Regions from separate parts of the Mesorhizobium sp. P2_F7 genome, predicted to be linked through region 4. Evidence: riboswitches for the same ligand, from Rfam matches in the RefSeq annotation. Region 4 holds a riboswitch; each other region holds the start of a gene.

What was found. Region 4 has a riboswitch for cobalamin ahead of AC1DZ8_RS03065 (aromatic ring-hydroxylating oxygenase subunit alpha). Riboswitches for the same ligand answer to the same signal wherever they lie in the genome.
Region 1: it holds a riboswitch for cobalamin, as region 4 does, so the genes downstream of both, AC1DZ8_RS20580 (DUF1636 family protein) here and AC1DZ8_RS03065 (aromatic ring-hydroxylating oxygenase subunit alpha) in region 4, are expected to answer to the same signal.
Region 2: it holds a riboswitch for cobalamin, as region 4 does, so the genes downstream of both, AC1DZ8_RS14705 (DUF1636 family protein) here and AC1DZ8_RS03065 (aromatic ring-hydroxylating oxygenase subunit alpha) in region 4, are expected to answer to the same signal.
Region 3: it holds a riboswitch for cobalamin, as region 4 does, so the genes downstream of both, AC1DZ8_RS20345 (CbtB domain-containing protein) here and AC1DZ8_RS03065 (aromatic ring-hydroxylating oxygenase subunit alpha) in region 4, are expected to answer to the same signal.

Annotation. Positions count from the first base shown of each region.
Region 1 is NZ_JBFUFA010000005.1:405,723-409,126, reverse strand. It holds partial or broken gene AC1DZ8_RS20590 (cobaltochelatase subunit CobN) at 1-635, opposite strand, end outside; gene cobW (cobalamin biosynthesis protein CobW) at 655-1,692, opposite strand; gene AC1DZ8_RS20580 (DUF1636 family protein) at 1,695-2,123, opposite strand; cobalamin riboswitch at 2,163-2,366, opposite strand; gene AC1DZ8_RS20575 (winged helix-turn-helix domain-containing protein) at 2,396-3,404, opposite strand, start outside.
Region 2 is NZ_JBFUFA010000004.1:116,979-125,171, forward strand. It holds gene AC1DZ8_RS14685 (TetR/AcrR family transcriptional regulator) at 1-293, opposite strand, end outside; gene AC1DZ8_RS14690 (MFS transporter) at 453-1,637, shown strand; gene AC1DZ8_RS14695 (bifunctional helix-turn-helix transcriptional regulator/GNAT family N-acetyltransferase) at 1,751-2,686, shown strand; gene AC1DZ8_RS14700 (AraC family transcriptional regulator) at 2,691-3,524, opposite strand; cobalamin riboswitch at 3,831-4,036, shown strand; gene AC1DZ8_RS14705 (DUF1636 family protein) at 4,061-4,519, shown strand; gene AC1DZ8_RS14710 (ABC transporter ATP-binding protein) at 4,516-5,304, shown strand; gene AC1DZ8_RS14715 (ABC transporter substrate-binding protein) at 5,343-6,290, shown strand; gene AC1DZ8_RS14720 (FecCD family ABC transporter permease) at 6,382-7,368, shown strand; gene AC1DZ8_RS14725 (MarR family winged helix-turn-helix transcriptional regulator) at 7,482-7,952, shown strand; gene AC1DZ8_RS14730 (HlyD family secretion protein) at 7,949-8,193, shown strand, end outside.
Region 3 is NZ_JBFUFA010000005.1:356,621-364,813, forward strand. It holds gene cobU (bifunctional adenosylcobinamide kinase/adenosylcobinamide-phosphate guanylyltransferase) at 1-343, opposite strand, end outside; gene AC1DZ8_RS20340 (CbtA family protein) at 336-1,121, opposite strand; gene AC1DZ8_RS20345 (CbtB domain-containing protein) at 1,137-1,316, opposite strand; cobalamin riboswitch at 1,353-1,547, opposite strand; gene AC1DZ8_RS20350 (gamma-glutamylcyclotransferase) at 1,615-2,307, opposite strand; gene AC1DZ8_RS20355 (aromatic ring-hydroxylating oxygenase subunit alpha) at 2,430-3,593, shown strand; gene AC1DZ8_RS20360 (acetyltransferase domain-containing protein) at 3,784-4,779, shown strand; gene AC1DZ8_RS20365 (methyltransferase family protein) at 4,776-5,282, shown strand; gene AC1DZ8_RS20370 (MerR family transcriptional regulator) at 5,595-5,981, opposite strand; gene mgtE (magnesium transporter) at 6,280-7,698, opposite strand; gene AC1DZ8_RS20380 (LuxR C-terminal-related transcriptional regulator) at 8,141-8,193, shown strand, end outside.
Region 4 is NZ_JBFUFA010000001.1:671,854-680,046, forward strand. It holds gene AC1DZ8_RS03040 (MBL fold metallo-hydrolase) at 1-251, shown strand, start outside; gene AC1DZ8_RS03045 (DegQ family serine endoprotease) at 479-2,005, shown strand; gene AC1DZ8_RS03050 (molybdopterin-dependent oxidoreductase) at 2,128-2,739, shown strand; gene AC1DZ8_RS03055 (FAD-binding oxidoreductase) at 2,736-3,476, shown strand; gene AC1DZ8_RS03060 (FAD-binding oxidoreductase) at 3,491-4,591, opposite strand; gene AC1DZ8_RS03065 (aromatic ring-hydroxylating oxygenase subunit alpha) at 4,614-5,861, opposite strand; cobalamin riboswitch at 5,979-6,180, opposite strand; gene AC1DZ8_RS03070 (DUF680 domain-containing protein) at 6,683-6,886, shown strand; gene AC1DZ8_RS03075 (DUF680 domain-containing protein) at 6,967-7,170, shown strand; gene AC1DZ8_RS03080 (DUF680 domain-containing protein) at 7,291-7,530, shown strand; gene AC1DZ8_RS03085 (ABC transporter ATP-binding protein) at 7,607-8,193, opposite strand, start outside.

The DNA.
Region 1 (3,404 bases), on a different contig from region 4:
TCTCGGTGTCGGCGCACTTCACCGGCGACCCCACCCCCGGCCTGCGGCCGGACCCTCCCCTCGAGGGGGAGGGGGACGCCGCCGCGGCCTGGTTCGTAGTAGCCGGCTTTCGGTACCGCGACCGGCTCAGCCGCCGCGACATCCGACCCGGCCAACCCCGCCAGCCGCTGCATCAGCGCCGTCATATTCTCCGGGCCGCCCTCGCGGAAATAACCCAGCAGGCCGTCCAGCTCTTTGCGCGGCAGGGTCGAGGCTTCGATCAGGCGCAAATCCTCGTCATGGCTTTCGCCCGGCAGCAGCGCCAGTTTGATACCGTGGGCGCGAGCAGTCGCCGCGAGCTGGTCGCAGCCGTAGCGCCACCAGTCATAGCCGCCCAGGATGCGCACCAAAATTACCTTGGCGTGGCGGGCGACGCTGTCGACCCAGAGGTCGACGGACATGGGGTGACGCAGGTCGCGCAGCGCCGCCAGCCGCATCGAGGGCAGGCGGGCGGCATCCGCCTTCCAGGCCGCCGCCAGTCCGGCAAGATCGCTGTCGGTGAAGGACAGCGCCACGATATCCGCCGGCGTCTGCCTGAGATCAACCGGCTCGGCGAGATCGTCGAGCGAGGCGGAGGTCGTGGTGAGGATGTGCATCGCGATCCGTGTCTGAAACTCAGCCGGCGAGTATACGCTCGATCGCCGGGCGGTTCAGCCCCTTGAGGCCAATGACGACGAGGCGCGAGCGGCGATCGTCCTCTGCGGTCCAGGCGCGGTCATAGTAGTGGTTGACGCGCGGGCCGACGGCCTGCAGCAAAAGCCGCATCGGCTTGCCGCCGACATCGACGAAGCCTTTGACGCGCAACACGTTCTCTTCCTCGGCGACGGTGGCGACGCGCCTGGCCAGTTCGTCCGGGTTGGCGATCGAGGGGATGTCGACGATGAACGTGTCGAAATCGTCATGCTCGTGATCGAAGGCGCCGTCATGGTGCGACTTGCGGTTCTCGATGTCGTCCTCGACGGCGAGGCCGAGGCCAAGCAGGACAGAGGGATCGACCTTGCCGTGCGCCGTCGCCACAATCTTCACGGCGCGGGCGGAATGTTCGTTGATAATGGCGTTGGCGCGGGCCGTGCCGGCCGAATTCATCAAATCGCTCTTCGACAGGATGATCAGGTCGGCGCAGGCGATCTGGTCCTCGAACACCTCTTCGACCGGATCGTCATGGTCGAGCGTCTCGTCCTGGACACGCTGCGCCTGCAAGGCGTCCATGTCGTTGGCAACGCGTCCCTCAGCCAGCGCCGGGCCGTCGACCACGGCGATGACGCCGTCCACGGTCACCCGGCTTTTCACGCTCGGCCACTGGAACGCCTGGACCAGCGGCTTGGGCAGCGCCAGGCCCGAGGTCTCGATCAGGATATGGTCGACCTTCGGCGTCAGCGCGAGGATCTGGTCGAGCGCCGGCACGAAATCGTCGGCAACGGTGCAGCAGATGCAGCCATTGGCCAGTTCGACGATGTTTTCCTCCGGGCAAGTGTCGATACCGCAGCCTTTCAAAATCTCGCCGTCGATGCCGATGTCGCCGAACTCGTTGACGATGATGGCGATGCGCTTGCCGCCGGCGTTTTCCAGGAGATGGCGGACCAGCGTCGTCTTGCCGGCACCGAGGAAGCCGGTGACGACGGTGCAGGGAACACGGGAGACAGATGCGGTCATGGTCAGTCCTTCAGCATGTCGAGGGGTGGGATGCGGGCAACGAGGCCGCGCTTGAGGCTATCGGGCCGGCCGCGCCAGGGGATGAGGCCGTCGGTCGAGGTGGCGAAGAGCTTTGCCCCGGTGACGAGATCGGCGCCGCTGGTTGCGGTCAGGTCGCCGAAGACATAGCTCCAGCAGCCGTCGCGCAGGATGGCAGCGCTCAGCCTTCGCTTGCAATTGCCGAGGCATTCGACCGTGCGGACGCGGATGTTGTCAGCCGCAGCTGCGCGGCGCGTGTCGTCAGCCAGCAGTTCGCCGGCGCGGGGATGCGCGTCGGAGCCGGTCTCGTCGCGGCAGGAGGCGCAGACGATGACGGTCACGCCGGTCAATGCGTCGCCACCGGCGGACGAAACATCCGCTGTGCCAGCCGAAAAACTGCTGTTCTGGTCCAAAAACCGGGCTCCTTGCCCGGAAACCCGCCAGGCGATCGGATACTTCTGTCGCAGACGGCAGGTCTCCTGGCTCGCGAGTCGTCGCCTTGGTTAGCCGCCTTCCCGGTGTTACCCAGTGGCTTTCGGCCTTGGCTCGTCGCTTACAGTTGCGGGGACAGCCGCGGATTTGGGATTTTGTCCCGCACCGCATTCCCTCTTAGCCCCAGCCGTTGCGGGCAGGGGACCGTCTGCAGCGGATTTAGGCTTTTGCGGGCAGCACTGTCAACGCACGGCTACGACATGGCAATGTCGGCCAAAGGCTTTCCCAAATCGCCGGCGGGCGTCACTTCGATGCGCTCAAGCCCAAGCCAGCCCTGCATCTGCTTCAGTTCCTCGAAGAGTTCCGCCGCAGTTTCAGGCGGCGCGCCGGGCTCGGCATAGGCGGCGTGGACACGCAACACACTGGCCGGACGGTCGGCTTTGAGGTCGACGCGCCCCACGATCCGGTCGCCGAGCAGGAACGGCAGGACGTAATAGCCGTATTGCCGCTTGTCGGCGGGCGTGTAGATCTCGATGCGGTAGTGGAAATCGAACAGACGCTCGCTGCGCGAACGCTCGAAGACGACGGGGTCGAACGGCGCCAGCAAGGCGCGGGCTTTGATTTTTCGCGGCAGGCGGGCGTCCTTATAGCGGTAAGCCGGCTTGTCCCAGCCTTCGACGCGCACCGGCAAAAGCTCGCCCGTCTCGACCAACTCCTCCAGCCGTCCCTTCATGTCGGCCGGCGACAGGCGGAAATAGTCGCGCAAATCGCCAGATGTCGCGATGCCGTGGGCGCGGGCGGAAATGCGCAGCAACTCGCGGTGCGCATCCTTGGCGGCCGGCACCGGCAGATCGAGGATCGCCTGCGGCAGCACGCGCTCGGGCAGGTCGTAGAAGCGCTCGAAGCCGCGACGATGCGCCGTGGTGATACGGCCGGCCCAGAATAGCCATTCGAAAGCATGCTTGGCATGGCTCCAGCCCCACCAGCCGCCCGAGCCCTTCTGGCCTTCGAGCGCGGAAGCGGCGATCGGGCCGCGCTCGGCGACCGCGCGGTAGATCTCCTCGATATAGGCGGCGTGCTCGCGGCCCCATTTGGCCAGCCCCAGATACATTTCGTCGCCGCTCTCGGCGCGCTGCATGCGCCAGCGCATCAGCGGCCAGGTCTCGACCGGCAGGAAGGAGGCCTCGTGCGCCCAGTATTCGAACACGGTGCGCTTGCGGGTGACCGCTGCATTGTCGAGCAGGGCGAGCGGGTAGGGGCCA
Region 2 (8,193 bases), on a different contig from region 4:
ACGTCGCTCAACCCGCCAATGTCGGCAACGATGGCGGCTAGCCGGGCGCGGCTCACCTCGGAGAAGCGTTCGTAGAGCATCGCCAGGATCGCCGACTTGTTGGGGAAGTAGTGATAGACGGTGGCGATCGGCCCGCCGGCCAGCGCACCGACTTCCTTCATGGTGACGGCGTCGATGCCCTTTTCACCGATCAGCCTCATGGTCGTCGCCAGAATGGCGTCGATGCGTTCACGGCTGCGCTCCTGCTTCGGCCTGCGCCTTGGCTCGGTCACCGTTCTCACTGCTTCACTCATGCCGCCACCCTCTCGATCGTCAAGATCATTCGATGCCCAGCCTTGCTGATGCCGAGTCCCACGAATGATTGACAAACGAATATGATCGAGTATCAGTTTCTAAATGCTGACAGATTGTCAGTTTTTTTGCCGTAGGGCAAGGGACGTTGGGAGGCGCCTGTGAGTTCAATCGGGAAGGTCGATGCCGGGAACGGTGACTGGCTGGTCGGCAACCCGACCGGGGCGCAGCTTGCCTCGGCATTGTGGATCGGTTCGGTCGGCCTGCTCATTCTCGGGCTGCAGCCGGTGCTGCTTGGCGCGCTCTACACCGAAGGACATGTCAGCGGCGATGAACTCGCGCTGGTGGCCACGGCCGAAATGATCGCCATCGGCATCGGCTCGGCGGTCATCGCGATGCTGCTGTCCGCTCACAATATGCGCTGGAAAAGTGCAATCCTTCTGGTCCTGCTGGCGTTGGCGAACTGGGCAACCGCTTATGCGGTCAGCTCGAACGCGCTGATTGGCGCCCGCGCCGTGGCCGGTGTTGCCGAGGGCGGCCTTGTGGCGGTCGCCACCGAGCTGATCGCCCGCTCGCGCCGGGCCGAGCGCATCGGCGGCTTCTTCGTCACTTTACAAACCCTGGCGCAATGCGCGCTGGCCCTGTTGCTGGCGCTTTACGTGATTCCGGCCGCCGGATCGGCCGGAGGCTTCATCGTCCTTGCCGTCGTCTGCATCGCTTCGGTCGCGGTCGCCTTCCTGGTCCCGGCAGACTATGCCGACCTGCCCAAGGAGGAACAGTTCAGCAATGTGCTGACCGTTCCTTCGCTCACCGCTTTGCTGTGCGTCTTCTGCTACTTCATGTTCTTCGGCTCGGTCTGGGCTTTTCTCGAGCCGCTCGGCGCTCAATACGGCATCGATGGCCGCACCGTCGGCCTGATCGTATCGGCCAGCCTCGCGGTCCAGGTCCTGGGAGCGATGACGGCAACTGTTTTCGAGGCGCGCATCGACTACCGCATCGCCATCATGGCGATCGGCGTGGTCGCCGTGGCTTGTTCCGCGGTGCTCGCCGGCAACCCCGGCTTGGCGATTTTCTGGGCCGCCGCCTTGGTCATGGGCTTCATCCTTCTGTTCATCGTGCCCTATCAGATCCGCTTGGCGATCACCGCCGACGAGACGCGCACGGCCGTGCTTCTGGTGCCGGCTGCCCAGCTCTTCGGCCTGGCGATCGGGCCGATCGCGGCATCGCTGCTGATCGACGGCAAGGATTTTAGGCCGATACCGGAGTTCGCCGCCGTGAGTGCCGCGGCCAGCGTCGTACTGCTCGGCCTGTTCATCCTGGTCGCGCGCCGCCGCGCCATCGCCTGACCGAACCCACTCTTCCCGAAGACACGATGGTGTGAGCATCCAGTCGGTCGTTACGAGGATACTTGACTAAGTCAAATAAATGATTGATCGTCCTGGGGCAAGGAGGCTGGCCCATGACGATCCATCATCAACCCGGCAAGGAACGCATCGACGCGGTGCGGGCTTTCAACCGCTTCTACACCCGCCAGATCGGCCTGCTCGACGAAGGCCTGCTGAAAAGCGCATTCTCGCTGACCGAGGCGCGGGTGCTTTACGAACTGGCGCATCGCGACGGGCTGACGGCCACCGATCTCATTCGCGATCTCGGCCTCGACGCCGGCTATGTCAGCCGGCTGTTGAAGAAGTTCGAGCACTTGCAGCTGATTTCGCGCACGGCGCTGGCATCGGATGCGCGGCAGTCGTCGATCATGCTGACGCCAGCGGGGCGAGAGGCCTTCGCGCCGCTGAACCGCGGTTCGCACGACCAGGTCGCGGCCTTGCTGGAGCGGCTCCCCGCTGCCGAACAGGACCGGCTGGTCAAGGCCATGCAGACGGTGCAGCAGCTCCTGGGCGAGAGCCCGGAGCCCAAAGTCCCCTATATGCTGCGGCCGCTGCAGGTCGGCGACATCGGTTGGATCGTACGTCGCCAGGGACAGATCTACGCACAGGACTATGGCTGGGACGAAACCTATGAGGCGCTGGTCGCCGAAATCCTCGGCGCGTTCGTCAAATCCTTCGATGCAAAATGGGAGCGCAGCTGGATCGCCGAGCGGCAAGGCGAGGTGGTCGGCTCGGTCTTCGTCGTGCGCAAGTCGGACGAGGTAGCAAAACTGCGCCTGCTCTATGTCGAGCCTTCGGCGCGCGGCCTCGGTATCGGCAAGCGGCTGGTCGAGGAGTGCATCGGCTTTGCCCGCGCCAAGGGCTACAAGACGTTGACCCTGTGGACCAACGACATCCTCACCGCCGCCCGTCACATCTATGAAAATGCCGGCTTCAAGCTGGCCGACGAAGAGCGCCACCACGCCTTCGGCAAGGATCTGGTCGGCCAGAACTGGAACCTGGAGCTTTAGCGCCTCACGCGCGAACCGGGATCCAGATCTCCAGCCCGCCATTGCCGCTGCGCGGATCGAACTCCGGGCCGTAGCGTTCGAATTCCGGGCCGTCCGCGATCTCATGGCCGGAGGCCGGCAGCCATTTGTTCCAGATCGTGTTGACGGTGCGGCGGATGGTCGAGATGTGCTCGGCATGGGTGAAGACCGCGTATTTCTGCGCCGGCACCCGCACGCGGGAAAGCTCCTTCGGCAGGTCGGAGAAATCCAGCACTTCTACGCCGGCGGTATAGTCGAAATTGCCGGCATCGTCGCCGTTGACGCAGACGCCATAGGCGACGTCGCCGGTCTCGCCCGGAATGTTGCCGATATAGGGACCGAAGCGTTGCCACTGCATCGGAATGGCGGCGCTGGATTCGCAGCTGTAGCGCTCGCCGAGGCCGGCGATGAGGAATGGCCGGCCGGCCTCGAAGCGCGGCGGCGGCAGTGAGGCGAGAAAGGACTGGTCCATCAGGATCGGCTCCACGAGGTCGAGGTTTTTGAGGCTGCCCTGCGCACGCACCAGCTCCGGCGTGGTGCCGAACTGGTCGCGGAAGGCGCGGGTGAAGGCCTCATGCGAAGCGTAGCCGGCATCGAGCGCGACCGCGAGAATGTCGGGCGCGCCGGCGGCCAGCTTGCGCGCCGCTTCGGTCAGCCGGCGGGCGCGCATATAGCCCATCACCGAACGGCCGGTGGCGGCGCCAAACGCCCGCGTCACATGAAAGCGCGACACGCCGCTGCTGTGCGCGACATCGTCGAGCGAGATCGCTTCCGGCAGATGGCTTTCGACAAACCACAGCGCTTTCTCGGTCGGGTTCATGGCTCTCATTCTCGCATCGGCGGGCTGACACTATCCATCGCGCCGCCCGACAGTTTGATCGAAATTGCGCACTGGGCAATAATGCAGCATGCCGTGTCGATGTGGGGATCGAAACGGCACGATCCGGGGATGGGTGTCCTGATGACAGCGACGGCTGCCGATGGCCTGAACCGATCCGGCTTTGCGTGGCGCGGCGGCTTGACAGGGCGACGGGGTACCCTTTAGTTGTTATGATATTACATAACTGACCAATGCAAAGTGGAGCAACCGTCACAGAAATTCATTGCGGCGCGACCGATGGAAAACTACGCTGCGCCTCGTGATGGTCCCCGCGCCGAAAGGTCAGGGGTGAAAAGGGAACACGGTGAAATCCGCAAGGATCGAAGCCGTGGCTGCCCCCGCAACTGTAAGCGGCGAGCAAAATCCGACAAGCCACTGGCCGGCAAGGCTGGGAAGGCAGGATGGCGCAACGACCCGCGAGCCAGGAGACCTGCCATCTCAATGAGTTGACCGGACGGGGTGTGCCGGGAGGAGACGTGGACGTCGGTCTTGTCGGCCGGCTGCCCGAACTGCCTTCCGTCGCCTATCGAGAAAGTGACGGAACGTTGGACGCCGACATCCACCGCATCATCGTGTGCACGCTCTGCCGCGATCTCGTGACCGGGATCAGGTCGGGCGAGGGCCTCTGCGCCGATCTGCGCGCCCGGCTCGCGGCTCACCATGAACCGGCTGTTGCCCAGGGCTTTTCGGTCGAGGGCGTGGCCTGCATGGCGGGTTGTTCGCGGCCGCTGACTGTCGGCTTCCAGGCGCCCGGCAAGGCCGCCTACCTCTTCGGCTCCATCGATGCGCGGGCCGACGCCGGCGACCTCGTGCGATTTGCGAAACTCTACGCCTCACTTGCCGATGGCTGGTGCAATTCAGGGCAGCGTCCGGCCGGGCTGGCGGGCAAGACACTCGCCCGCATTCCGGGTTGTCCGACAACAGGTGGACGATGAACGCGCCGCTTCTCGAAGCCAGCAAGCTGACCGCGGCCGCCAACGACCGGTTGCTGGTGGATGGCGTCAGCCTGTCGGTGGCCGATGGCGATCGCCTCGCCATCATCGGCCCCAATGGCGCCGGCAAGACGACGCTGTTACGCATGCTCAGCGGCACGCTGCGGCCAAGCGCGGGCGATGTGACATTTCTCGGCCGCCGGCTGGACCGGATCTCGACCGCCGAGCGCGCTCTCCACATGGCCGTCGTCGGCCAGACCGACCAGCCGGATCCCCGGCTCGGCGTGATCGATTATGTCGAACTCGGCCGGGTTCCGCATGCCGGCTTGAGGCGCCGGCACGAAGACCGCGACATCGTTGTCGACGCACTGGGCCGGACCGGGCTCTTGCCGCTCGCCGGCCGTACCATCGGCTCGCTGTCAGGCGGCGAACGCCAGCGCGCGCAATTGGCGCGCGCCATCGCCCAGCAGCCGCGCATCCTGTTCTTGGACGAACCGACCAATCACCTCGATCCGCGCGCCCGCGGCGAACTGCTCGACTTGGTCGCAGGCTTCGGCATGACTGTGGTTGCCGTGCTGCACGATCTGTCTCTGGTCGCGCCCTTCGCCACCCGGGTCGCGGTGATGAATGAGGCGCGCCTGCACGCCCTGGCCGGACCGCGCGAGGCGCTGACCCAGCACCTCATCCGCGACATCTTCGGTATCGACGTCCTGCGGCTGCGCCATCCGACCGAAGACCGCGAGCTCACCGTCTTCGAAGTTCCCAACCGTGTCTCGTCGCCATTCTGATCCAACCCATTCCAAACTCATCCAAGGAGCACCGCCCCGTGAAACGCCTCGTTCTGTCGCTTGCCGCCTCGCTGTTTGCCTCCGCCGCCTTTGCTTTCCCGGTGACCGTGGACAGTTGCGGCAAGCCGCTGACCTTCGATGCGCCGCCCAAGCGCGCCGTCATTCACGATCTCAACATGGCCGAGATGGCGTTTGCGCTGAAACTGCAGCCCTCGATCGTCGGCCTGACCGGCATTACCGGTTGGTACAAAGTCGGCCCGGAATTCAAGGCCGAGCAGGGGTCGATCCCGGAACTGGCGCCGAAATATCCGACGATGGAAAACCTTGTCGCGGTCCAGCCCGATTTCTTTTTCGCCGGCTGGTATTACGGCATGGACCCGGGCGGCGCGGTGACGCCAGACACGCTGGCGCCGCACGGCATCAAGACGCTGGTGCTGACCGAAAGCTGCGTCCACCTCGACAAGAACCGCCCCGCCGCCTCGATGGACCTGCTTTATGGCGACGTCGAAAAGCTGGGCAAGATTTTTGGCAAGGAGGCTGACGCCGAGAAGCTTGTCACCGACTGGAAGGCACAGCTCGCCGCCATCACCGCCAAGGTCGGCGACCGCAAGGACACGCGCGTGTTCCTCTTTGACTCCGGCGAAGACAAGCCGTTCACCGCCGGCAAGTTCGCCATCCCCAGCGCCATGATAACGGCCGCCGGCGGCGAAAACATCATGGCCGACATGGATACCAGCTGGGGCAACACCGATTGGGAAACAGTGGCGTCGCGCAACCCGCAATTCCTCATCCTGCTCGATTACCAGGATGGCGGCGGCTACAAGAAGCTGCTCGATTTCCTGAAAGCGCACCCGGCGATGAAGGAGACCGATGCGGTCAAGAACGAACGCTTCGTGGCGCTGCGTTACGCCGAGCTGACGCCCGGACCGGCCAACATCGAGGCCATCGAAAAGATCGCCAAGGCAATGCATCCGGAAGCGTTCTGAGCATGTCGCCCAAAAGTGCGCAGCGGTTTTGGGGCAACGACATGCTTCAACCGGGTATCTGAGCTTGTCGCACAAGGCATTTTTTCCGGTCATGGTGGTGGGAGCGGTGGCAATCGCCGCTCTCGCCCTGTTGTCGATCGCCTATGGTTCGACGCTGATCCCGCCGAGCGATGTCGTTGCAGCGCTTGGCCGTGCCATCGGGCTCGGCGGTCACGACGTGTCCGGCCCGGTCGGCAAGATCGTCGTCGATCTCCGGCTGCCGCGCACCATACTGGCCATCTGCGTCGGCGCTGGCCTCGGCATTGTCGGCGCCCTGCTGCAGACGGTGACCCGCAACGATCTCGCCGATCCGTTCCTGTTCGGCCTGTCGTCGGGAGCCGCCGCCGGTGCGGTTTCCGTCATCACCGTCTTCGGCGACAGTTTTGGCATCTGGACCTTGCCCGTCGCGGCCTTCACGGGCGGCATCCTCGCCACCGGCGTCGTGCTGGTGTTGGTGGCGCGGGTCAAGGGGCAGGGCCCCGAACGGCTGATCCTTGCCGGCCTCGCCGTCTCCTTCCTGTTCACCGCGCTCACCAACTATCTGGTCTTTGCCGGCGACCAGCGCGCAGCCCATTCCGTGCTGTTCTGGACGATGGGCGGCCTTGGCCTGGCGCGCTGGGACAACGTCTGGCTCGGCGCGCTGGGCGCAGGCACCATCCTTGCCTATGCGCTGTGGAACCACCGCCGGCTCGATGCATTCCTGGCCGGCGAAAATGCCGCCGAAAGCCTTGGCGTGCCGGTGGCGCGGATGCGCAGGACCACTTTTCTCGTCGCGGCGTTCTCGACGGCAATTCTTGTCTCGGTCGCCGGCGTCATCGGTTTCGTCGGCCTGATGATCCCGCATCTGTCGCGGCCCTTTGCCGGTCCCCTGCATTTGCGCCTGGTCGCCAGCTGCGCTGTGCTTGGCGCCGTGCTGCTTCTGGCAAGCGACCTGCTGGCGCGCACCATGCTGCCGCCGCAGGAACTGCCGATCGGCATCATCACCAGTTCGGTCGGCGCCTTCTTCGTGGTCGCGATGGTTATTCGCAATCGACGTTGATGCCCGTCGGCATCACTGACAGCGATCGTATTTTCTGGCTGCCATCCCTGATTGCCGGCTCTGGCGCAATGCGGCATCTTGAATAGTAAGCACGCTTATAATATGTATCACTCATGGTTTCCGACGGCATAGACAGACTGGGCTTTTTGATCCACGACGTGCAGCGCCTGCTGCGCAAGCGCTTCGAGACGCGCGCCAGCGGGCTTGGCCTGTCCTCGGCGCAATGGCGGCTGATGGTCCGCGTCGCCAAGGAAGAGGGCATCAGCCAGGCGCGGCTTGCCGAACTGCTTGAAATCGAGCCGATCAGCGTTTCGCGCCTCGTTGACCGGATGGAGGAGGGCGGCTGGATCGAACGCCGCGCCGATGCCGCCGATCGCCGCGTTCGCATGATTTTCCCGACCGCCAAGGCGAGCGCCGCCTATGCCGAGGTCAAGAGCCTGGCTGGCGAAGTCTATGAGGAATCGCTGGTCGGCGTTTCGCCGGAAGATCGCCGCGTCCTGATCCGGGCGCTGGACACCATCGTGCAGAACCTTGCGGATGGCGAGACGTCGTCTCTGAAGAGTACGGAAGGGGCAGCGGCATGAATGCGGCAGCCAAGATAGATGAGAATGTGACCAAGCTGGAGGTGGAAGCGCCGGCACAGTCGGCCGCCGCTCCTGTCGCGGTGGCTCCGCCGGTGCAGCCCGTACCGGCTCCAAAAAAGCCGCGCCGCCTCGGCCGCTTGCTGTTGATGGTCGTCCTGCCGGCGGCATTGGCCATTGGCGGCGGCTACGTCTGGGTGACCGGCGGCCGCTATCAGGAGACCGAAAACGCCAATTTGCAGCA
Region 3 (8,193 bases), on a different contig from region 4:
GCCGCGATAAAACATCGGCCAGCCGCCGGCATTCTGCGTCGAGATCATGGTCGGAAAGCATATGATTGGTCAGCCACAGCGTCAGGCAATCGACAAGCACCGGCTGGTTTTCCGTCAAGGCCTCGAGCGCACCAGCTAGATCGAGCGGCGCATCGATGGTCGCCCATCCCTCGCTGCGCCGCGACCGATGCGACGCGATGCGCTCGCGCATCTCCTCGTCATAGGCTTCAGCTGTGGCGATATAGGCCCACGGCGGCGGCAACGCCGTCGCCAGGGTTTCGGCATGCGCGCTCTTGCCGGAGCGCGCACCGCCGATGATGAAGGTCAAACTGCGATCAGGCAAAGCTGTCGCGCAGGCTGGTCGCCGTGCCGGTGAAGCGTCCGCGCACCACGCCGACGGCAGCACCAAGCACCAGCCAGAACACCAGATTGGTCACCGTAACCGCCACCACGAACTGATGGTGCAGACCTTCCGGGATTGCTGTCACGAAGCTGTCTGGCTGCGGCGCACCAACAATATGTGGCGCCACGATCAAAGCCACGGCAAGGATCGCCAACGGCAACGACTTGCGGAAGGCGAGAAGGCCAAGGCCAGCCGCTGTCGCCGCCACCGTTGCCCACCACCAGATCTGGCGCTGCATGAGGTCGGCTGCCGGCATTGCCGGCAGTTCGGGCGGCAGGCCGAGGCCCGGCGCCAGCGTAAACGCGGCAAAGCCGGCCAAGCCCCAGAACACACCCTGGCGCCAGCTGCCGATTCCGCCAGCGAACTCGGAAACCGCGACCAGAATCAGCGCGAAGCCGATGCCGGTGACGATATTGGCGGCGACACTGAAAGCGAAGCGCTCGAAGCCATCGGCCGGCGACCAGCCTTCGTCTTCAGCCGGAGCCGCCGCTTCGGCAGGCGCCGGTGCGGCGGTGCTCATGGCGTTTTCCGCCGGTGCGGCACTGGTGTTGGCGGCCGGTGCCGCAGCATGATCGTGCTGGTGGCCGCCGGCCTTCTCAAAAACTTCGGCCTGGTAGATCAGGGGGTAGGTGGCAAAGGCCTGCATGCAGGCAAGAACGACGCCAGCCACGAGCCCTGCGATCGCCGCGATAAACACGACGTTGCGAAACAGGTTCATGATGTCAATTCCTCGTCAGTGGCAGGGAAACGCCATCGAGTGGCGATAATCGTGCGCGGCGTTGTGGACCACATCAAGATGCGAGAAGCCGACAACACCGACAACGAACAGGCCGAGAAATGCAGAGAGCACCAGCTGCATGAAGCGCGACTGCGAGGAGACGGAAGCGCCGAGGGAGACGGAAGCGGTATTCATATCTTGTCCTTTCGCCCTCCACCCGAGGGCATCGAAGTCAGTTCCCTGTCGCCGGCAGGTCTCCTGGCTCGCGGATCAGCGCCCTTCCCCACCTTCCCGAAGAAAAATCCTCAGTGGCTTGGAGAGGACTACCGCACACAGTTGCGGGGGCAGCCACGGCATTGGGCAACAAGTCAGCCCTCACCGCATTCCCTCTTGGTCCCTAACGGAACCGACGACATGCGTGACTATAGGCTGAAACAGCCGCATCCGGCAAACCAAATTCCGCCGGCCAACAGCGCGAATGCGCCATTCAGTGTTACGGGTTCAAGGCGGTGATCCGCTCGGCCACCAGCCGCTGCAGCCGCCAGAGATGGCGGTCGTGAATGCCGCGCTCCTCCAGATTCTTCACCGTGTTGTAGAGATAGTCGGCGCCCGACCCCCAGTGCCCGCAGGATGTGGCCAGCCGCTCGACGACCTTCGCCTCGTCGAGCGGACCGGAATAGGTCAGGCCGTTGCGGTTGATGACGAAAGCCAGCGCCCTGAGTGGACCGGCCTCGCTTGCAAGCTTCAGCATGCGCGGCCGGTAGCTCGTCGGCTTCAGCGTGACTTCACGCCGGAAAAGCCGGCCCAGCTGTTCTCGCCGGTTGTCGTCGGCCAGCCGGAAGGCGACGCCTTTGCACTGTCCGCCACTGTCGAGCGCCATCATCAGACCCGGGCTTTCCTTGGTGCCCCGCCAGCGCGTCATGTTCATGCAGAAGGAACGGTGCCAGCCGCGCGCCAAGGCGACGCGGTGCTCGACATAATCGATTTCCGGTTTCCAGATCAGCGAACCATAGCCGAACAGCCACAGCGGTTCGCTGTCGGGGAGCTCAGCCTGCAATTCATCCAGCAGCGCGTCGTAGTCGCTGTCATCCAGATGCATCGCGTCTGGATCCGGCCCGGGGTCCCTGATCTCGCGCCAGCAACGCGCGACCAGCTCCGGCGTAAGCGACATCTGTCGTGCGGCCACGTTCCGAATCCCCCATGTCCCCGACATGATTATGCGCCGCGCGCCAAACCGGCAATGCGGCGCCCTGATTGACAAACGATTTGCCGGGGTGTCGGCTGGCGTATCCCTAGAGGAAGCCAGCCATGCAACCCAATCCGGGCCAGCGCGACCCCTATAACGGCCTGACTCGGGCCGAACCGACGCTGCCGTCCTCGGCCTATTGGGACGCCGGCGCATACCAGCGCGATCTCGACGCCATCTGGTACAAAAGCTGGCTGCTCGTCTGCCGCGAGGCAGACCTCGCCCAGCCTTTGGCGTTCAGGACATTTCGCGTCGGCACACAGGAAATTGTCGTGCTGCGCGATGACACCGGCGAACTGCGCGCCTTCCACAACACTTGCCGGCATCGCGGCTCGCAGCTTTGCCAGGAGAGCGAGGGACGGTTGAAGGCGCGGCTCATCACCTGCCCCTACCACGCCTGGTCCTATTCGCTGCGCGGCGATCTCGTGCGCGTGCCCTCGAAATCGCTGCCCGACGGGTTCGACAAGGCCGACCATCCGCTCTACCGCGTGGCGCTGTCGGTCTGGCGCGGCTTTGTCTTCGTCAACCTGCAGGAAGATGCGGCCGGCACTGCCGAGACCTCGTTCGATCCGGCATCGGGCAACCTCGGCAACTGGCCGCTGGAAGCGCTGGTTTCAGGTCATGTGCTGCGCAAGGTGATGAACTGCAACTGGAAGATTTTTTGGGAGAACTTCAACGAGTGCCTGCACTGCCCCGGCGTCCACAAGGACCTGTCGCGGCTGGTGCCGATCTACGGCCGCGGACTGATGAGCCGCCACGACGACCCCGACTGGGTGCGCCATGCCGACAATGACGCGCCGGAGTTTTCCGGCGGCCTGCGCGCCGGCGCCGAGACATGGTCGCGCGACGGCCACGTCCATGGCCCGGTCTTCTCCGGCCTGACGCCGGCCGAACGCGCGGCCGGCCAGACCTATGCCATCAGCCTGCCCTCGATGTTCATCGTCGGCCATGTCGATTATGTCCGCACCGTGCGGCTGACGCCGCTCGGCCCCGAGCAGACCGAACTGACCGCCGAATGGCTGTTCGCGCCCGAAGCGTTGGCTCAGACCGACATCGACAATGTCGTCGCCTTCGGCACCCAGGTGCTCGAGGAGGATGCGGCGATTTGCGAGATCAACCAGAAAGGCCTGCGCTCGATGCGCCACCAGGCCGGGGTGCTGATGCCGGAGGAATACGATCTGCACCGCTTCCACAACTGGGTGCGTGAGCAGCATGCGGCGCTCTGATCAAAGTGATTTCGGCGGCTGGCAATTCCTCGGCCGGTAACAGGAAACCGATCCGTTCCCGGCAAAAAGCGAATTCGGTCAAAGGCTTTCCGGCTCTGGCCTAAAGCGGCGCCCGATGCAGCCGCACGGCCTTCTTTTGTCCAGTGCAACCGTGATAGTCGTCTCTGGGGCTGAATCAGATCGCGAGACCATGAGCATCCATACCGCACCCCCTGGAGATCAACCGAAGCGCATCACAGCCATCGACGTCGTGCGCGGCATCGCGCTGATCGCCATGGCCAGCTACCACTTCACCTGGGATCTGGAAAATTTCCACTACACCGATCCCGGCCTCACCGCCTTCGGCTGGTGGAAGATCTATGCGCGCTGCATCGCCTCGACCTTCCTGTTCCTGGTCGGCGTCAGCCTGTTTCTCGCCCACGGCAAGCAGATCCGCTGGATCGGCTTCTGGAAGCGCTTTGCCATGGTCGCGGTGGCGGCGGCCGCCATATCGGCGGTGACGTATTTCATCACGCCGGACAGCTTCATCTTCTTCGGCATATTGCACGAGATCGCGCTGGCCAGCCTGCTCGGCCTGCTGTTCCTGCGGCTGCCGGCGCTGCTGACGCTGGTCGTGGCGGCAATCGTGATCGCAGCGCCCATCTACCTCAGGTCCGAAGCCTTCGACCATCAGGCGCTGTGGTGGGTCGGCCTGTCGGCGATCAACCCGCGCTCCAACGACTATGTGCCGCTGTTTCCCTGGTTTGGCGCGGTGCTTGTCGGCATCGCGGCGGCGAAGCTTGCCTCCACCAGCGGCGTGCTGGCACGGCTGGCGACGCTGACACCCGGACGCTGGGCCAAGCCCCTCACCTTCATTGGCCGCCACAGTCTGGCTTTCTACCTGATCCACCAGCCGCTGCTGTTCGGCTGTGTCTGGCTGTTCTCGCAGATCGCGCCGGCGCCAGTCGAGACAAGGGAAGTGGTCTTCCTCAAGGAATGCCAGGTCTCCTGCGAACAGCAGCGCGACACGGCGTTCTGCGCCAGCTATTGTGTGTGCATGCTGGACACGCTGCAAGGCGAGGCAGCATTCGACCGGCTCTACAATGGCGACCAGACCCCAGAGTTCAAAGCGCATCTCGGTGAACTCGCCGGCATCTGCACCGCCAAAACGGAGGAGAGCCCGATGACGCAGGGAGGGCAACAATGAGCGACAAGCTGCCAAAAGGCGGACTGGCAAAACCTGAGCTGGCAAAATCCGGGCTGATCCCTTGGCCGCCGCTGATCTACTGCGCCGCCATCGCCATCAGCATCGTGCTTGGCTTCTTGTATCCCCTGCCCTGGATCGGCGATCTCCTTGGCGACCTTCTGTTCGCGGCCGGCTTCGTGGTGCTGTTTGCCGTCGCCGCGCTCTGGTTCACCGCCATCCGCGCCATGACGCGGGCCAGGACGACGATGAACCCCAACGGCGTGCCGGAGCATCTGGTGACGTCAGGCCCGTTCGGCGTCACCCGCAATCCGATGTATCTCGCCAACACGCTGCTGTTGATCGGCGCCGCCTTCGTTTCGGGGATCGTCTGGTTCCTGCCGCTGGCCCTGATTGCCGCCTTCGCCACCCAGAAAGTCGCGATCGAGAGCGAGGAAAAAGTGCTGGCGGCCAAATTCGGCAAGAAATACCGCGACTACGCCAAACGGGTTCGGCGCTGGATCTGAGGCGGCGCGTGGTCGCAGGCAGGAGTCGCATGCCTTGGCGATTAGCAGACACGCCCGTCTCTTCGTCATCCACGGGCGAAGCAAGGAGCGCAGCGACGCAGCGCAGACCCGAGGACCCATGCCGCCACTCCAGAGCGTTGCTACGGTCCAGAATTCTCTACCGCTGCACTCCGCGGCCAATGTCACGGAATGGATTCTAGGGTCTACGCGACGGAGCTTCGCTCCTGCTCCGCCCTGGAATGACGAAGTTTGGACGGCTCCGGCTAATCGCGAACGTTTGCGACAGGCGCGCTCAAACACGTGATGGTCAGCTCAGGTGTTAACCCCCAGCTCCACCAACCGCTCGACACAAGACTCCTCCGCCTGGTCGAGCTCCGCCAGCGTCTCTTCCAGATCGCGCCGCTTCTGGCGCAAATCCTCGCGCTTTTCCTCGATGCGCTTGATCATCAGGTTGAGTTGACCGACCTCGCCGGGCGGCTCCTTGTACATCTGGATGATTTCGCGAATCTCGTTGATCGAGAAGCCGAGCCGTTTTCCGCGCATGATCTGGCGGATCAGATGCCGGTCCGACGGGCGAAACAGCCTTGTGCGGCCGCGCCGCACCGGCTGCACGAGCCCCTCATCCTCGTAAAAACGCAGCGTGCGCGTCGACACGTCGAATTCGCGCGTCAGTTCGGTGATGGTATAATATTCCCGCATCATTGCTCCAAATTCCGGAACATGAGTCAGCGGCCGCCTGCGCGGCACCTCCCCCAATTCCGATCCACCCGCTCCATACCGGATTCGGCAGGAAACCCCGAGGCAGCGTCGCACGGCATTTACGTAAAAGTCAATTGACGTGCCAAGCTTCCGCGCGTTTCGGCTGTTGAGATTCAGGTCAGGCGGAGTTGAAAATGGCTGATACCGAGAACCGGAGCGGAGCGTACTTTTCGTACGTGAGCATCGGAAGCGCAGGTATCAGCCATTTGCAGGCCGGCCTCACCTGAATATCAGCAGCCTAGGGGACGGCGAACCACCAGGTGGCCAGCCCCAGAAACGCAAAGAAGCCGACGACGTCGGTGACCGTGGTGACGAACACCGCCGAGGCCACTGCCGGATCGATCTTGAACCGGTCGAGCAGCAACGGGATCAGGATGCCGGCAAGGGCTGCCACGAACATGTTGATGATCATCGCCGCGGCAATGATGCCGCCCAGATTGGGATCGCGGAACCACGCTGCCGCGACGATGCCGATCAGCACCGCGAAGATGATGCCGTTGATCGAGCCCACGCCCATCTCGCGGCGGATGATGCGGCCGGCGTTGTAGATGTCGAGGTCCTTGGTCGCCAGCGCCCGCACGGTCACGGTCATGGTCTGCGACCCGGCATTGCCGCCCATGCCGGCCACGATCGGCATCAGCACGGCCAGCGCCACGATATGCTCGATCGTGCGGTCGAACAGGCCGATCACCGAAGCCGCCAGGAACGCCGTCAGCAAATTGACTAGCAGCCAGGGCACGCGCGAGCGCGAGGTCGACAGAATGCTGTCGGACAACTCTTCGTCGCCGACGCCGCCCATGCGCAGCAGATCTTCCTCGGCTTCCTGCTGGATGACGTCGACGACATCGTCGATGGTCAGCACACCGACCAGCCGCTCGTTCTCATCAACGACGGCGGCGGAGAGCAGATCGTATTGCTCGAATTCCCGCGCCGCCTCTTCCTGGTCCATCGTGGCCGGAATGGCGTGCCTGGTCTCATGCATGACATCCTCGACCTTGATCGTGCGTTTGGTGCGCAGGATCTGGTCGAGGTCGATGGCGCCCAACAGCTTGAAGCTCGGATCGATGACGAAGATCTGGCTGAAGCGGTCCGGGAGATTCTTGTCCTCGCGCATGTAGTCGATGGTCTGGCCGATGGTCCAGAACGGCGGCACGGCGACAAACTCGGTCTGCATGCGCCGGCCGGCCGTCTCTTCGGGGTAGTCGAGCGAACGGCGCAGCCTGATCCGTTCGGTGAACGGCAGTTGCGACAGGATCTCGTCCTGGTCTTCCTTTTCGAGGTCTTCGAGAATGTAGACCGCGTCGTCGGAATCGAGGTCCTGCATGCCCTGGGCGATTTGCTCATTGGGCAAATTGTCGACGATGTCGCGGCGGATCGCCTCGTCGACTTCGGTCAACGCCGAAAAGTCGAAATCGGTGCCGAGCAGCTCGACGAGCGCGCGGCGCTGTTCGGGATGCAGCGCTTCGAGCAGATCGCCGAGTTCCGACTGGTGCAGGTCGTCGACTTCGCGCTTGAGCGTTAGCGTGTCGCGATCGGCGATGGCGGCGCCGATCTGGGCGAGGAAGGACGACAGCACCACACCATCCTCGCCATAGATGTCGGCGTGGGCATCGTCAGCGGCTTTGGCGCCGCTCGTCTGTTCGTGTTCGCCTTCCACCGGCGCCTCCCACCATCATCCCTTCCGGAAAAGGTGCCCGTCAGGTCTAGACCATGATCTTGAAAAGGGGAAACCGGTTTTGGGTCCGGCGCTCAAACAAAGACAGACAGGGTCGCAACGCGAATCAGCGTCACAAGCTGTCGCTCTAACGCACGGGAATTTCAAGCGAAATGCCCGCTTGGCAGTTGGCGTCTTCTTGCGGTGAAGCGACGGTGCCGGCCACACCCGAACCCTGTCGTTGCCATCGAAACAGTACGCGCTCCGGCTTAAGGCAGCGCGACAGCGCATGTCGCTGGGGAAAGAGCACCCCTGCACAGTTGGGGCAGAATTGTCATGATGCAGGTCCAGGCAGTGGTCGGACCGCTCGGATTGCAACCAGAACAGCCGGAAGCCCTTGAAGATCAGGTCGCAGACAGAAGCCAAGGTATCAGCGGAACGGCGCGTGCGCGTGGTCGTCGCCGAACGCAATCCGCTCGTCATATCGGCGCTGCGCGA
Region 4 (8,193 bases):
CCGGGCATTCGCCGGATTCGATCGCGCTGTTCGACGAGGCCGACGGACTGTTCTTTGCCGGCGACGCCATCTACGATTCCATGCTGATCGACGATCTGCCGGACTCCTCCAAACCCGATTATCGCCGAACCATGCAGCGGCTGCTCGACCTGCCTGTCCGCCTCGGCCATGGCGGCCACGGGCCGAGCTTCGACGGCGCGAGGATGCGTGAGATCGCCAGCGCCTATCTCAGGCGCACAGAGGGCCGCTGAAGGTTGGCTCAGCTGGCGTCTAACGGAAATGTGATCGGATATTAAATCTTCGTAAGATAGGGCAAAAACCCTAAATCGGGCCGATCCGCACCCTAGATGCAGGGCTGTCGATCCGGCCGGCTGCCATGCCAGGCGAGACGGGCAACCGCGACCGTCGACACGCCGATGACCGGTTCTCTCCCGGAATGGCCACGGCGCCGGATCATCTCTCGCCCGGACAAACGACCATGTCAGACATACTTCGCAGACATCGCGTCGCGGCCTTGCTGGGCGCTGCGCTGATCGTCAGCCCCTTCGTCGCGTCTTTCGCCCAAAGCGCTGGGAGTTCTGTTGCCACGACCCAGACCCCTGTCGCCGGGATAACAGCGCCTAACGGCTCCTTTGCCCCGATCGTGGCCGTCGACAAGCCGGCGGTGGTGACCATCACCACCGTCATGAAGGCGCAGCCGCAAGACATGAGCGAGGAGCAGCCCTTTAGCGGCAATTCGCCCTTTGACGACTATTTCCGCCAGTTCTTCGGCGACCAGGGCATCCCGATGCCGAAGACGCCGCCACAGCAGGCGCAGCGCGCCGAGGCTCTCGGCTCCGGCTTTATTGTCGACGCCGACGGCACCATCGTCACCAACAACCATGTCGTTGACGGCGCCACATCGATCAAGGTGACGCTGGACGACGGCACCGAGCTTCCCGCGAAGCTGGTCGGCCACGACGCCAAGAACGACCTCGCCGTGCTCAAGATCAAGGCGGACAAGCCGCTGCCCACGGTCAAATGGGGCGATTCCGACAAGCTCATGCCGGGCGATCAGGTGCTGGCCATCGGCAATCCGTTCGGCATCGGCACGACGGTTACCGCCGGCATCGTGTCGGCACGCGGGCGCGACCTCAACAGCGGTCCGTTCGACGATTTCATCCAGATCGATGCACCGATCAATCACGGCAATTCCGGCGGTCCGCTGGTCGATGTCGCGGGCAATGTCGTCGGCATCAACACGGCGATCTATTCGCCCAATGGCGGCAGCGTCGGCGTCGGCTTCGCCATTCCGTCGGACCAGGCGCAAAAGGTCGTCGCCAAGCTGATGAAGGGCGGAAACATCCAGTACGGCTATCTCGGCGTCCAGATCCAGCCGGTGACGCCGGATGTGGCGGGTGCGGTCGGCCTCGACCATCCCGGGGGTGCGCTGGTTTCCGAGGTCACTGAGGGATCGCCGGCGGCAAAGGCCGGGATCAAGACCGGTGACGTCATCACCAGCTTTGCCGGCGAGGCGATCAAGGATCCCAAGGACCTGTCGCGCGCCGTCGCCGATGTCTCGCCCGGCGCCAAGGAAACGCTCGAAGTCTGGCGCGGCGGCAAGAGCGTGCAGATCTCCGCCGATGTCGGCCGCAACAATGACGATGTGAGGACCGCCTCGACCGAGGGGGATAATCAAAAGCCTTCGGCCGGCCAGGCGCTGCGCGTGCCCTCGCTCGGCCTCGGCCTGACCGATCTCACGCCCGAAATACGCGAGGAGTTGAACCTCGCGAATAACCAGCGCGGCGCCGTGGTCGAGCGCGTCAATCCGGACAAGGCGGCTTCCAATGCCGGCCTGCAGCCGGGCGACGTCATCGTCGCCGTCGACCAATCTCCGGTGCGCAACGCAAGGCAGGCCAACCACGCGATCGCCGAGGCCGGTAAGTCGGGCCGCAAGTCGGTGCTGCTGCTTGTCGACCGCGGCGATGCGCAGATCTTCGTCGCGGTGCCCTTCGCCGCCGGCTGAGGCATGGCGTGGCAGGCTCGCCGACCACTGGCGGGCCTGCCCTGTCACCCAAAATTCCTGTTGCCCGATGCGGCATCTTCGAGAACACTGCGGCTGCATCCCCAGCAGACGGACACGTCCCGATGGTCACTCGCGGTTTTTCCTCCGGTCGAAAGCCTCCAACGGAAACCGACGCGCGCATCCCGCCCGGGCAATATCTCGAACAGGGTTTTCCGGTCCTGTCGGCGGGACCGACGCCGCGGGTGCGCACCGAGGAGTGGTCGTTCACGCTCAAGCACGGCCCACGCCCGATCAAGAAATGGAACTGGGCCGAGTTCAACGCGCTGCCGCTGACCAAGATGACGCGCGACATCCACTGCGTCACCGCCTGGACCAAGTTCGACACCGCCTGGCAAGGCGTGCTGGTCGACGACATTCTTGCCGATGCCGGCATAGAAGCGCCGACCGGCTTCCTGCTGGCGCATGGCTATGACGGCTACACCACCAACGTGCCGGCCAAGGACCTCACCACCGGCAAGGCGATGGTGGCGTTGCTGTATGAAGGCAAGCCGATCACGGCTGACCATGGCGGTCCGGCGCGGCTCCTGGTGCCGCATCTCTATTTCTGGAAGTCGGCCAAATGGCTGAACGGGCTGCAGTTCACAGAGCGTGACGAGCCGGGTTTCTGGGAATTGCGCGGCTATCACATCTATGGCGACCCGTGGCGCGAACAGCGCTATAGCGGCGATCCATGAGCGAAGCGCCGCAATCTCCCTGGCAGACGGCGAAAATCACCCGGATCGAAAAGCGCACGCCGCGCGTCACCAGTTTCTTCTTCGCGCTGTCGCGGCCTTTTGCCTATCGCGCCGGACAGCATGTCGACGTCCGGCTGACGGCGCCTGACGGCTATCAGGCGCGCCGCTCCTATTCCATCGCCTCGGCACCGGAGAGCGGCGCCACGATCGAGCTGGCGATCGAAAAACTCGACGATGGCGAAGTCTCGCCTTTCTTCCACGAGGTGGCGGCGGTCGGCGATGAGATCGAGCTGCGCGGGCCGCTTGGCGGGCATTTCGTCTGGTCCGACAGCGATGGCGGGCCGTTGCTTCTCGTCGGCGGCGGTTCCGGCGTGGTGCCGCTGATGGCGATGGTGCGCCACCGGACCTTGCGCAAATCGGCGGTGCCGGTCGCGCTGATGTTTTCGGTGCGGGTCTGGGACGAGGTGATCTTCCGCGACGAGCTGATCGGCCTCGACGACCGCCGCGACGGTTTCGACCTGGTGCTGACGCTGACGCGCGAGGCCGCACGGCGGCCATCCGACTATTCGAGGCGCATCGACACGGCAATGGTGATGCAGGCGCTCGCGCGGCTGCCGCAACCGCCGGCACTGGCCTTTGTCTGCGGCTCGAACGCCTTCGTCTCGGCCGCCGCCCAGGCGCTGATCGACGCCGGCATGTCAGCGGACATCATTCGCACCGAGCGCTATGGCGTCTGAGCGGGCAGCGCCACTCACGCCTCGATTTCGAGTGCCGACAGCGGTTTCGAGCAGCAGGCAAGAATGAAGCCGTCATCGATCTCGTGGTCGAGAATGCCGCCATTGTGACTCATCTCGACAGCGCCGGAGACCTTCTTCACCTTGCAGGTGCCGCACAGGCCGAACTCGCAGGCGGCCGGAATCCGCACGCCCGAGCTGCGCGCCGTCTGCAGCACGGTCTGGCCGGCGACGCAGTCGGCGTCAACCTCCGAAAGCGAGAAGCGGATCGGCGTCACGGCTTCGACAGGGACAGCAGTGCCGTCTTCAGCGGGTGAGGCAAACGGCGCCAGCACTTCCTCCACCGCAGGTGTGGCAAAACTCTCCTGATGATATTTCGTCATATCGAAGCCAGCCGCATCCAGCATGCCACGCACGGCGCGCATGAACGGATCTGGGCCGCAGCAGAAGATCTCGCGTTCGCGGAAATCGGGCGCCAGCAGCGGCAGCCGGATCGCGTCGATGCGGCCCATATGGCCGTACCAGCCTTCGCGGCTCGAGCGTTCCTCGATCATGAAGCCGAGCGACAGGCCAGGCATATGGCCGCCGAGCAGTTCGAGCTCCTTGCGGAAGATGATCTCTTCCGCACGCCGCGCGCAGTTGACGAAGCCGACATCTGTCCATGGCGCGCAGTCGTTCAGCCAGCGCAGCATTGACATCATCGGCGTCACGCCGGAGCCCGCAGAGATGAACAGATATTTGGCCGCGGGGTGGCTGTGCAGAGAGAAGTCGCCGGCGGGCCCATAGGCCTTGACGTGCGAGCCGGGCACCAGGTTTTCGAACATCCAGCGTGTGCCGATGCTGCCGGCTTGAGCCTTCACCGTCACCGCGATCGAAAACGGCCGCGACGGCGACGACGACAGCGTGTAGGTGCGCATCAGCGGCCCGTCCGGTGTCGGCAGCTCCAGCGTCACGAACTGGCCCGGCTTGTAGCGGAACCAGGTCTGGTTGTCGGAGCGGAAGGTGAAGGTCTTGACGCCAGGCGCCTCGTCGCTGACGCCGATCACTTCCAGCACCTGCAGCCTGTCGTTCCATGGCGCCATCTGGTCGAGATGGCGATAGAGACCAAGATCCGTCATCGCATTCATCCTTCAACCTCTCTTAGGCGACGCTGCGCAGCGCCGGCCGGCCGCCTTCGGCAAGGCGCGGGCCGATGAAGGCTGCGTACCATTCGACGAACTGGATCACGCCGCCCTCATGCAACTCCGAATAGGGACCTGGCTCATAGGCCGGCGACAGGATGCCGAAGGCGTTTTCCTCGACGATGCGGCGGTCCTGGTCGTTGGTCTCGGTCCAGACATGGGTGAGTTCGGCAAGATCGTAGTCGACACCCTCGACCGCATCCTTGTGCACCAGCCACTTGGTCGTCACCGCGGTCTCCGTGGCGCTGATCGGCAGCACCCGGAAGGTCACCGCATGGTCGATCAGGATGTGGTTCCAGGTCGTCGGATAGTGGTAGTGCATCAAGGTGCCGATGCGATCGGCGGCAACGCTGTCGGAAAGGTTCTTCGTCACCGCGCGCTTTCCCGTCATCGTATAGCTGACGGCATCGCGCAGCAGCGGCGCGCGGGTGGCGCGGAACTGTCCGGACGGATCGATGCGGAACTTGCTCGGCAGGCCAGCAGCCTCGCATTTTGCCCAGTGCGCCAGCATCTCCGGGTCGCTGTCGGCGCCCTGCACGCCGGTCACGGTCGGCGCTTCCGGAAATGTCTTGCAGAGCTCCGGGTGGTTGCCGGCGCAGTGATAGCACTCGCGGTTGTTTTCCCAGACCAGCTTCCAGTTGCCCTTCTCGACGATCGTCGACTCGAAGGCGACCTTGGCTTCGCTCAGTCGGTGCGGCTTGAGGTAGGGCTCGATCATGGCGCGCATCGGCGCGAAGTCGGCAGGTTCTTTCGCGAGGCAGATGAAAATGTAGCCGCCGACGCTTTCGCAGGCGACGGGCTTCAGGCCGAACTGGCTCTTGTCGAAACCCTCGGCCATCTGGCGGGCGAACAGCAGGCGGCCGTCGAGCTCGTAGGTCCACTGGTGATAGGGGCAGACGAGCTTTGCCGCCGTGCCTTTCTCGGTGTTGCAGACCCGGCTGCCGCGATGGCGGCAGGAATTGTGAAAGGCGTTGATGTTGCCCTTCTGATCGCGGACCAGCACCACCGGATAGTCGCCGATCTGCACGGTGATATAACTGCCGGGCTTCGGCAGTTCGCAATCATGGCCGATGAACAGCCAGTCGCGATACCAGATCAGCTCCATGTCGAGCTTGAAGTAGTCCGGGTCGGTGTAGAAGGGCTGTTCGAGCGAAAAGCCTTGCTTGCGGCCGTTCAAGAGCCTCAGCATGTCGTTGCGCGCATCCATAGTTCTGTCCTCGTGGTTTAAGGACTGAACTTGGTGGTGATGGAGGACGGATCGGCCGCAGGCCGGCGCGACGCCGGACATGCACTATCCACCTCTTGACCGCCCACCGCGATCAGTCGAGTTCAAGCATCTCGGGCTGGTTTCCGGGCTCTGGAGTTGTCCTTGCGGACCATCGCGACACCTTCCCAGGCTATTGCCCAGTGGTCTCCCGTTGCGACTTGAACTCCACCACCGTTGCGGGGGCAGCGCCGGATTCTGACCGGCTTCCCAATTCTCCGCTCCGTCGTCACGAAGCGGCACCTGAGATGCGATCATCTAATCACGGCAGTGATCGCGACATCGGCATGAAAGCGACATCGTCTCCATGCGGCGCGACACGCGCGACAAACGGTGCAGCCGACAATTGTGGGGCTGACGTCGTTGTTTTCGGGGCGGGGTCGCGGCCATCGCAAATCACCTCGAATCAGACTGCCGACTAACGAAAAAACCGCCAACAGTATCGAAAAGTGACTATTAGCAGCTTCTAAAATCGAACCGAACGGTTCGTTTCTGTTGACAATGCGTGCAGGACGGTGTGTACGCTGACGCTTGGACATACTCGGTGAGCCGGATGGCGTTGTCACGTAAGCCTTTGTATTATTTTTATAAAACAAGATGGTGGGCATGCTTACGAAAATTACAAGAGGTGAAGTCATGGCCCACACGGAACAACTTCGTGATTGGAAACCGGCCTATGGCTTTCCCACATCGGGCGTGTCCGAACGACGCGAATTCCTCCCAGGACACGCCGCTAGACGGACAGCAAAACTGGAGTACAAAAAATGAAAAAGATCATCCTCACTGCCGCCGCCGTTTTGGCCATTACCGGCAGCGCCTTCGCTGGTAGCGACAATTACGGTTCCAATGGTGCGAACCAGCCTGCCGCAGCAACTGACAGCTCGTATACGGCTTCCATTCAGAAGTCGGCGCCCGCTGACAAGCAGCCCCTCGTTCAGGGCAGCGACCGCAACCTCTTCGGCCATTAACAGCTGATTCCGATCCAGACAAAAGAGTGGCGGCCCGTCCGTCGCTCTTGGGAGCTCGAAGAAATTCAGGAGTATTTAAAATGAAAAAGATCATCCTTGCTGCCGCCGCCGTTGTGGCCGTTTCCGGCAGCGCTTTCGCCGCCAGTGACCACTACGGTTCGAACGGCGCCAACCAGCCTGCGGTTACGTCGACCGACAGTGGCCACACGGCTTCGGTTGCGAAGTCGGATTCGGCTGCTCAGACCCCCGCGCAGGGCGCGGACCGTAACCTCTTCGGCCGCTAACAGCCGATCGGGATCTGACGTCAGAGTTTTCGAACAACGATCCCAGTCGAATATCGAACAAAACGCAGGGCGGCGGACCGTCAGCCGCTCTGCCGCATGATGAAACTCAGGAGACTTGAAATGAAGAAGATTGCTCTTGCTGCCGCTGCGCTTTTGGTTGCCGCCGGCAGTGCCTATGCCCGCAACGACAATGTCGGCTCTAGCGCCGTCGACAATCAGGCGACCGTCAACGTCGACAACACCCGGACGTCGTCGGTACCGAACACCGGTTCGCCGGTCTACAAACTGTTGAACTCGTCGGGCGACGTACAGAAGTCCGCCCCGCAGGGCAGCGACCGGAACCTCTTCGGCAACCGCTAACAGCCGAAGTTTGCAAAGAAAGAGCGGCGGGCCTGGCCCGCCGTTCTTTTTTCGTGCCGATACGACGCGCTGGCCCTCAGGCCGCCTTCACTTCTAGAGGCTTGAGCGAGAAGGAATGCCCGTCGGCGTCGAAGATGTGCAGGTCGCCGGCATCCGCCGTCAGCCGCAGCTTTGCCCCGCGCTTGACCTCGACATTGCCGGGCAGCTTGGTCACCAGCGGCAGGTCGGCGCGGCCGATGTCGACATAGACCAGCTGGACCTCGCCGAGCTGCTCGACATAGTCCACCACGCCCTCGAAAAGATATTCCGTGCCGGTGGCGACCGACAGATCCTCCGGCCGCACACCGAAGCTGACCGCCGCGCCCTTGGCGGACGCCGGCGTCGCGATCGGCACCGTGGCCTTGCGGCCGCCGACATGGCTGACGATGGTCGGATCGCCGGTCTTGTCGATTGTCGCCGGCAGGATGTTCATGGCCGGCGAGCCGATGAATTGGGCAACGAACAGATTGCCGGGCTTCTTGTAGAGGTCCATCGGCGTGCCGACCTGTTCGATATGACCGTCCTTCAGCACCACGATGCGGTCGGCCAGCGTCATCGCTTCGACCTGGTCGTGGGTGACGTAGATCATGGTCGTGTTGGGCATCGATTCCTTGAGCTTGGCGA